Regions from separate parts of the Sphingomonas sp. PAMC 26617 genome, predicted to be linked through region 2. Evidence: riboswitches for the same ligand, from Rfam matches in the RefSeq annotation. Region 2 holds a riboswitch; the other holds the start of a gene.

Region 1 (4,816 bases), 970 kb from region 2:
CCGAGCGGATTGGACAGCGTCTTGTTGAGCACCGATTTGGTGATCAGCTCGGAATTGGGGACGATCAGCGTCGAATGATCGGGCAATTCAATCTCGGTCGAGCGCACGCTGATCCGCTTGACGTCGCCTTCGTCGGTGCCGACGCGGATCAGGTCGCCGATCTTGATCGGGCGTTCCGCGAGCAGGATCAGCCCGGAGACGAAATTCTGCGTGATCGCCTGCAGGCCGAACCCGATCCCGACCGACAGCGCCGACAACAGCAGCGCGACCCGCTCGACCCCGATCCCCAGCGACGCGAGCGCCCAGATGAACGCGATCGCGATCCCGACATAGCGCGCGACGAGGCTGACCGAGTTGCGTCCGCTGCCGTCCAGATCGGTGATCGGCAGATAGCGCTTTTCCAGCCACCCCATGAACCCGCGCACCAGCGCGAGCCCAACGAACAGCACGACGATCCCGCGCAGGATGCCCGCGGGCGAGATCGATACCCCGCCGAATTCGACGCCCTGCGCCAGCACCCCAAGCCGCCCGAAGACCGTACCGAAGCCAGCGCCCCCGCCGAACGGATTGACCAGCAGGCTGAGCGCGACGAGCACGAGCGCGACGCGGAGCACCGCCGAGAGCAGCACGCCGAACTGGTCGACCATGCTCGGCCGCACCCCGAGCGCGCGGGTGAGCGTGACCCCGATCCGGCTTTCGCGCACGAACACGCTGGTCGCGACATCGTCGACCGCCGCCATCAGCAGGTACAGCGTCGTCCCGACGATCGTCACCCACGCGATGAACTGCGCGATGAACAGGCTGAGCACGACATAGCCGAGCAGCAACGCGATCAGCGCAGAGCCGACCAGCACCCAGGCGAGCAACGCGCCGATGCCGATCCCGGCACTCGTCTTGGCGTTCTGGATCTCTTCGGTTTCGGCGCGCCTGGCGCGCAACCGGCCGAGCACGACCAGGAACACGCCGATCAGCAGCAGGTGCAGCAACGCGTTGAGCGCCTGCGTCGCGATCAGTGCGGGCTGGCTCGCGCCGATCGCGGTATTGAACGCACCGACGAGGATACTCGCGAACGCGAGCCCCGCGAGCACCCAGGACAGCGGGCGCAGCGCGGCGGCGGTTTCGTCGTCGATCGGCGCGACCCGCCACGATGCGCCGTTGCGCATCAGCAAGGCGCCGCTCACCGCCGCGGTGTAGGCGCAGAAGCCCGACGCCATGACGAACGCGTCGAGCACCCCGCTCCACCGTTCGGGGAGCAGGCCCGACCAGCGCAGCCCCTGCACGAGCGCGACCGCGGCAAGCAACGGCGCGAGCGTGCCGATCAGCACCCGCCACAACGCATTGGCCGAGCGGCGGACGCGGTGCCCGGGCGCGCCCTCGACCAGCAGCCGTTGCCCGAACTGGCGCGCGCGGACGCGGACCGGAATCAGCAGCACGAGCGCGAGGATCGCGCCGAGCAGCAGCGGCCACGGCAGCAGCCCGCGCCATTGCGCGCGGATCTGGCGCAGGCCCTGCGTCAGGAAAAGTTCGGTCCGCCGTAGATCGCGCGGCAGCGCCTGGACGAGCGCGCGCCAGAAGGCCGGGGTCAGCGGCGAGGCGACCTTTGCCGAGACCTTCTCGTTGAACTTCTGCGCGCGGCTGCGGTCGATCTCGTCGATCAGTTGCTCGGCCTCGACATTCGCCAGCCCGCCGCGCTTGATCGTGGCATCGATCAGCGCATGTTGCTGCGCGAGCGCCTTGCGCTGCGTTCCCATCTCGGCAGGTTCGGCCACCCCGGGCGTAACCGGACCGAGCCCGGTGATCCGCGCATCGAGCAGCGTCTGCTGCTGGCGCAACTGGTCGACGACATCGGACGCCGCCTGCTGCGCGGCCACCGCGCGTCCGCGCAGGACCTTCTGGCTATCGGCATCGACCTGGTTGTCGAGCAGCCCGTCGACCGTCCGCAATTCGGTTTCGGCGCTGCGGAGTTGCAGCGACAGCGCCGCGACCGAGGGCGTCTGCGCCAGCGCGGCGGTGCCGGTGAGGAGCAACAGGAGCGCAGCGATCAGGCGCAGCAGGGATATCAGAAAAGGCATTGCGGGTTCGCCGTATCAGGCGCCGCTCCCTTGCGCCACCGCAACGCAGGGGGCAACGCGCAGGGCTGGACCGTAACGGACGTGGAGAGCAGCGATGGCAGAACCAAAGGCATGGGATGGCGCGGCGGTCCGCACCTGGCTCGAGCGTCGCGTCGCCGCCGCACGGTCCGATCAGGTCACCGCCGAGCGCGGCGGGCGCGACCGGCAGGACGATTGCGACAAGGCCGCCGCCGAGGAGATGGTCTGTGCGTTCCTCAAGACCAAGGTCTCGACCAATGCGCAGGCCGATTTCCTCGAGGAGCTCAAGCAGTTCATCGCGCGCGACGAGTATCTCTGGTCCGGCGTGTACAACGACACGAAGTTTGATCGCCACGTCCGCACCTATGCGCGCAAGCTCGTGCGGATGGCGAAGGGCAACACCGGCTTCGACAACGTCGCGCATTATCAGTCATAGCCGCACGCCGGATTCCGCTTTGAAACCCCGCCGTTCGCGCCTAAGGCGCGCACTTCCCCGGGGGGCCGCTGACGCGCGGCTGAGAGGTGGGCTGCAGCCCACGACCCGCTGAACCTGATCCGGCTAACACCGGCGTAGGGAGGGTTGGCGGCTGTCTCCGTTGTCCCCCCGTGTGGAGTGACGACGAACGATGGCGTATCCGTTTTCCCGCTTTCTGCTGCTGTCGGCAGCGGTCATCGCGACCCCGGCCTTCGCGGACCCGATCGGCGAGGATGCCCCCGATCGCGCGCCCGCCGACATCGTCGTCACCGGCCGCGCCGATCCCGCCGGGCTGCTCCCCGACCAGGACACGCCCAAGCAGCAAAGCGCGATTTCCGCCGCGTTCATCGCCAAGCAGGCACCGACGCTCAACGCGTTCCAGCTCGTCGCGCTGCTGCCCGGCGCCAACGTCGCCTCGACCGACCCCTACGGCCTGTCCGCCAGCTCGAGCCTGACGCTGCGCGGGCTTGGGCAGGACGAGATCGGCGTGCTGATGGAAGGCGCGCCGCAGAACGACATCGGCTATTATTATGCCTACCCCGCGCAATTTGCGGATAGCGAGAACCTCAAGCAGGTCACGCTTGCGCAAGGCGCGGTCGATCTCGATTCCCCGACGATAGGCGGCGCGGCGGGGCTGCTGTCGCTCGCGCTCGATGACCCGAAGACCGCCCCGCAGGCGCAACTCGACCTCTCGCTCGGTTCGTACAATGCGCGGCGCGTCTTCGCCCGGCTCGACACGGGGACGATCGGGACGACCGGGCTGCGCGCGTTCGTCTCCTATTCGCAGATCCAGGCGGACAATTGGCGCGGCGCGGGGTTCGACAAACGGCGGCATGTCGATGCCAAGCTGCTCGACGAATGGGGCAAGGGCAACCGCGCGAGCCTCGCGGTGTCGTACAACGAGACCAACGCTTCGACCTACCCCAGCCCGACGCTCGCCGAATTTCAGGCGGACGGACGCGGGTTCAACTACGACCGCGACTATGCCCCCGGGAACACCAATTACTGGCGGCTGTATCGCGCGCCGTTCCGCAACGTGTACCTCTCGGCGCCGGTCCACCTGACGCTCGCCGACGGGCTCGCGCTCGACACCACCAGCTATCTCCAGTTCGGCTACGGCAATTCGCCCTACGGGACGCAACTCGCGACGACCGGCAATTTCCTCGGCACCGAGGCGCTCGCGGACCCGGTCGCGCTGCCCGGCGCGGTCGATGGCGTCGCAACCGTCCTCGGCAATTTCACCGGAGACCAGTTCCGCGGTGGCAACGTCAGCAAGCTGACGCTCGACGCGGGCGCGCACCGCATCACCGCCGGGCTGTGGTTCGACTACGGCACCGACCGCGTGCTCCAGACCTATACCTCTATCGGCGATGACGGCACGCCGCGCGATCGCTGGGGCTATCAGGACAAGGCGATCCGCACCGCCGACGGGCGGCTGCTCGCTTATGAGAACGAACGCACCGTCACCGTCACCAAGGGGTTCTTCGTCGCCGACAGCATCACGCTGACCCCGCGATTGACCGTCGACGTCGGGTTCAAGGGCGTCGACGTCCTGCGCAGCGGACGCAATTACCTCCCCGGCCCGCAGGACCGGGTCCGCTCCGACAGCTTCGCCGCGCTCCCGCGCGCCGCGATCCACTACAAGATCGACGACCGCCAGCAGGTCTTCGCCAACGTCACTACCAACTTCCGCGCGCCCAACGAATATACGCTCTACAACGTCTATGCCGAGGGCGCGGTGGCGACGCAGGGCACGACCGCGCTCCGCAACGAATATTCGGTGTCGCAGGAACTCGGCTATCGCTTCATCGGCAGCAACCTGTCCGCCTCGGTCACTGCCTTCCACTATCGCTTCCGTAACCGCCAGCTCGCGACGGTGGTCGACCAGGGCGGCGCGCAGATCAATTCGACGCTCAATGCCGGTCGCCAGACGACCTACGGTGTCGACGGCGAGATCGACTATCGTCCCGCCGCCGGGATCAGTCTCTATGTCTCGGGCGAATATCTTCACGCGCGGCTGAGCGACGACGTGCCCATCGGCGCGGACTTCCTGCCGACGCGCGGCAAGCATGCCGTATCGAGCCCGAGCGTCCAGTTCGGCGCGGGCGCGATCTATGACGATGGTCGGCTGTTCGGCAGCGCGGCAGGCAAATACACCGGCCGCCAATATGCGACCTTCATGAACGACGAGCGCATTCCCGGTTACGCCACACTCGACCTGTCGGTCGGGGTGCATCTCGCGGACTGGCTC
Region 2 (4,816 bases):
CGGCCTCCGCGTCGACATGCGTCGTGCCCTTGGCAAAGGCCGCGCGGTCCGCGTCCGCCGCCTGCCCCGCGCCCGCCGCGAGGAACCCGTCCGCCGGGCCGTTCTGCTTCGCCGCAAAGTCGCGCACTTCCTGCGTGATCTTCATCGAGCAGAATTTCGGGCCACACATCGAACAGAAATGCGCGGTCTTGGCGCCTTCCGCCGGGAGCGTCTGGTCGTGATATTGCTCGGCGGTGTCGGGGTCCAACGACAGGTTGAACTGGTCGCGCCAGCGGAAATCGAAGCGTGCGCGCGACAAGGCGTCGTCGCGCATCCTGGCCGCCGGGTGCCCCTTGGCCAGATCGGCGGCGTGCGCGGCGAGCTTGTACGTCACCACGCCGACCTTGACGTCGTCGCGGTCGGGCAGGCCCAGATGCTCCTTGGGCGTGACGTAGCAAAGCATTGCGGTGCCATACCAGCCGATCATCGCGGCACCGATCCCGCTGGTGATATGGTCATAGCCCGGCGCGATATCGGTGGTGAGCGGCCCGAGCGTGTAGAACGGGGCCTCGCCGCACACTTCGAGCTGCTTTTCCATGTTCTCCTTGATCTTGTGCATCGGCACATGGCCGGGGCCTTCGATCATCACCTGGACGTCGCTCTTCCACGCGCGATGCGTGAGCTCGCCCAATGTATAGAGTTCGCTGAACTGCGCCTCGTCGTTCGCGTCGGCGATGGAGCCGGGGCGCAGGCCGTCGCCGAGCGAATAGGCGATGTCATACGCCTGCATGATCTCGGTGATCTCGTCGAAACGTTCGTAGAGGAAGCTCTCCTTGTGGTGCGCGAGGCACCATTTCGCCATGATCGACCCGCCGCGCGAGACGATCCCGGTCACGCGCTTCGCGGTCATGGGGATGTAGGCGAGCCGCACGCCGGCGTGGATCGTGAAGTAATCGACGCCCTGCTCGGCCTGTTCGATCAGCGTGTCGCGGAAGATCTCCCACGTCAGGTCCTCGGCGACGCCTCCGACCTTTTCGAGCGCCTGGTAGATCGGAACGGTGCCGATCGGGACGGGCGAATTGCGCAGGATCCATTCGCGCGTGTCGTGTATGTTGCGCCCCGTCGACAGGTCCATCACCGTATCCGCGCCCCAGCGGATCGACCAGACCATCTTGTCGACTTCCGCCGCAACGTTGCTCGCGACTGCCGAATTGCCGATGTTGGCGTTGATCTTGACCAGGAAGTTGCGCCCGATCGCCATCGGCTCGGATTCGGGGTGGTTGATGTTGTTGGGGATGATCGCCCGGCCCCGCGCGATCTCGTCGCGAACGAACTCGGGGGTGACATAATCGGGGATCGAAGCGCCGAACGATTCGCCGTCGCGGATCAGCTTCTCCTTGGCGGCGGCGCGACCGAGGTTCTCACGGATCGCGACATATTCCATCTCGGGGGTGATGATCCCGCGCCGCGCATAATGCATCTGGCTGACGTTCGCCCCCGCCTTGGCGCGCAACGGGCGCTTCACGACGTTGGGATATTGCGGGACGCCCGCCGAGCGATCCGGCCCGGTCAGGCCATTGTCGTCGGGGCGGATTTCGCGCGCGTCGTAGGTTTCGACGTCGCCACGCGCGACGATCCAGTCGCGGCGGAGCTGCGGGAGCCCCATGTTGATGTCGATCTGCGCCTTGGGGTCGGTATACGGCCCGGACGTGTCGTAGACGCGCAGCGGCTGTTCGTTCGCGGAGGGTTCGAGCAGGATCTCGCGCATGGCGACCCCCGCGCCAGGGATATTCGCGCACGGCACGTGGATCTTGCGCGATCCGCGGATCGCGCCGGTGGTAACGCCAATTTCAGTGCGGGCAGGAATGTCGGCCATTGTCTCGCTCCTCAAAATCGGACGAGCGACAACGGAACCCGGGCGTGGACACCGCTCCCTCCCTCCGCCCGTGCTAACGGGATCAGGTTCAAACGGGTCGTGGCTTCAGCCACCTCTCAGCTGCTCTGGCGCAGCCCCCCGGGGAATTTCAGTCTTGTACGTGCTTCAAGCGACGAAGGAAAGGTAGGTCAGCTCGCCGCGCTGGTCTTGATGTTGCCGTTGATGCCGTTGGGGAAGAACCCACCGCCGACCACCGCATTGCGGTTGAGATAGACGACGTTGAGCACCTGCCCCGGCGTCCGGCTGAACGTGATGCCGTTTGCGTCGGTCGGGACGAGATTCGCGGTGGTGCCGTCGCCGATCCCCTGGTCGAGGTCGCTCGCCGTGCCATCGAGGCTGTCGCGCGCGTCGCTGATCAGATTGGCGTTAGTACGCAGCGACGGGGTCGCGATGCCCTTGGCGTAGAGCACCGTGCGGATCAGCCCGGCGTGATAGGCCTCGGTCGCGAGGATCCCGGCGGCCGCGTCGATCAGCAGGCTTTGCGCGATCAGCGGCGCTGCACCCTTATACGCAGTGACGCCCACGTCCTCGAAGATGAACGCCGCGAGCAGGAAGTTCTCATCGCTGGCATAAGGATCGAAGGTGCCGGTCGCCGGGACGATTCCCGCCGCACGCGCCGCCGCGGTGAACGCGCCGGTCGCGCCACCGTCGATGTTGATCGCAGGCTGCGCGACCGTCGACGTGCCAAGCACCGAGCGCAGGAACGCGACGTGCGCGACCTCGTCCGCCGCGATCTCGCGCGCATATTGCTGGACGATCGGATCGGTGAACGCGACCTGCCGCCCGCCGGTCACGCCGCCGGGCGTGCCCGTGCCGGTCAGCAGCGCGGCGGGAAGACCTGCGCCAGTGACGGCAAAGCTGTAAAACTGTGCTTCGAGATATTCGAGGTTGAGCGCGAAGTTGAACGTGTCCTGGTCCTTCAGCACGTCGGTCGAGGCCGGGCTCGGCGTCGCGCTGGCGGTATCGGTCGGCGTGGGGGTCGGGGTGATGGCGCTGTCGCCGTTGTTTGCTCCGCAGGCCGAAAGGAGCGCGCTGCCGCCCGCGACGACCGAGGCGGCCCCGGCGGTGCGGAGGAAGCTGCGCCGCGCCGCGCGGCGGCGTTCGCCCGCATCGAGGACGGTGAGAAGGAGGTCGCTATCGATCACTGGAAACACTCCGGTACGGGCGCGAAGACAAGGGAAGCACAGACGCGAGGCTCAGGCCGCTGCGGTGCTGGTATTGATGCTGCCGTTGACGCCATTGGGGAAGAAGCCCCCCTTCGCCACGGCGAGCGTGCTGAGATAGACGATGTTGAGCACGGGGCCGGTCGCGCGGCCATAGGCAAGACCATCCTGCCCGGTCGGCACGATGTTCGATGCGCTGAGACCGTTGAGCGCGGTTAACTGGCTGTTGGCGATCGTCGTCGCCGAAATGCCCTGGTCATCGTCGCTGCTGCCGTCGAACGCGTCGCGGACGTTCGAAATCGCATCGGTGTTCGTGCGCAGGCTCGGGGTCTGCAGCCCCTTGCTGTACAGCACGGTCCGGATGATCGACGCGTGATACGCCTCCGCGGCAAGGATGCCCGCGGCAGCCTCGAGATAGACCTTGCTGGAAAGCAGCGAGGAGGCACCGCGATAGGCGGTGACGCCGACGTCCTCGAACAGGAACGCCGCCTGGAGGAAATTCTCGTCGCTTGCATAAGGATCGAACGCCGCCCCCGCCGCGACGATCTTGGCCGCCTGCGCCGCCACGCTAAACGCGCTGGTCGCGCTCGAGCCGATGTCGATCGCGGGTTGCGCGACCGCTGCGGTCGACAGCTGCGCGCGCAGGAAGGTAACGTGGTTGACCTCGTCCTGCGCGATCTCGCGCGCATATTGGGCAACCAGCGGATCGGTGAAGTTGACCGCGCGGCCCCCGGTGACGGTGCCCTGCGTCGTCGTGCTTGCGCTGCCAGGCGTCAGCAACGCGTTGGGCAAACCGGTGCCGAACGCGGCGAAGGAATAGAATTGCGCCTCGAGATATTCGAGGTTGAGCGCGAAATTAAGGATCGCGGCGTCGTTGTCGGTCGCCTGCGCGGTCGCCCGGCTTCCGATCGTGACTGCGGTTGCGCCGAGTGCGGCGACCGCTCCGGCGCCGAGCGCGGTACGGAAAAATTCGCGGCGTTCGCTGCGACGTTCGGCACGGGATTCGAGCCGTTCGATCAGCTGCTGGTCAGTATCGTTCATCGGGGCGAAGCCTTCATCCTTGAAACGCGCCTTGCGGCCCGGCTTGCGTGGCACCGCGCGAGGCGGGACGCAAGCCGGGAAATGGCGGCCAGGCGCAGAGCTTATGCCGCGCCGAAAGGTTTGCCCCGATACGGGTACGCTACATCAGAAGGTGTAAGCGACGCCGGCTGCACCGACCCACTGGTTGCGCGAACCCGCGATGCTCACGATCGGGCTGTCGCCGAAATTGCCGAGCATGCGCGAATAGGTGCCGCCCGCCACGAGCTTGAACCCGTGCAGCAGATCCCCGGTCAGCGAATAGGTCGCCAGGCCACCGACCGAATAGTTCTTCCAGCCCTTGCCGACGCTATACTGCGGCAGGCCGCTGGCGAGGCTCTGCGCCGGCGTGATCGAGAAATAGGTCTGGCCGTAGCCGCTCTCAACTCGCTGCGCGGTGCCGAACACGGCGATTGCCGCCTTGCGGCTGAGCGGGGTCAGATAGTTGATCGACGGCTGGAGGATGCTCGACCGGTGCGCGCCGTTGACGTCATGGCGCAGGCTGACCGAGACCGAGAGCTTGTCGTACGGGCTGGTGATGACGCCGGTCTTGCCCAGGCCGACATAACCGCCAAGCTCGATCGCGGTGCCGATCTTGCCGAGTGCGCGGACGCGCAGGTCGTCGATGTTCTTCGGGCTCTGGCGATCGAAATTGACGACG

Evidence for each region. A riboswitch is a leader RNA that binds a small molecule or an ion and turns the genes downstream of it on or off. The one in region 2 is predicted to bind thiamine pyrophosphate.
Region 1: another riboswitch for thiamine pyrophosphate. It lies ahead of RH91_RS01350 (TonB-dependent receptor); the one in region 2 lies ahead of thiC (phosphomethylpyrimidine synthase ThiC).

Annotation. Positions count from the first base shown of each region.
Region 1 covers NZ_JH594425.1:318,940-323,755, reverse strand. The annotation lists gene RH91_RS01360 (DUF3772 domain-containing protein) at 1-2,072, opposite strand, end outside; gene RH91_RS01355 (hypothetical protein) at 2,167-2,526, shown strand; TPP riboswitch at 2,575-2,684, shown strand; gene RH91_RS01350 (TonB-dependent receptor) at 2,717-4,816, shown strand, end outside.
Region 2 covers NZ_JH594425.1:1,289,150-1,293,965, reverse strand. The annotation lists gene thiC (phosphomethylpyrimidine synthase ThiC) at 1-1,855, opposite strand, end outside; TPP riboswitch at 1,898-2,006, opposite strand; gene RH91_RS05665 (ferritin-like domain-containing protein) at 2,044-3,060, opposite strand; gene RH91_RS05660 (ferritin-like domain-containing protein) at 3,112-4,119, opposite strand; gene RH91_RS05655 (MipA/OmpV family protein) at 4,264-4,816, opposite strand, start outside.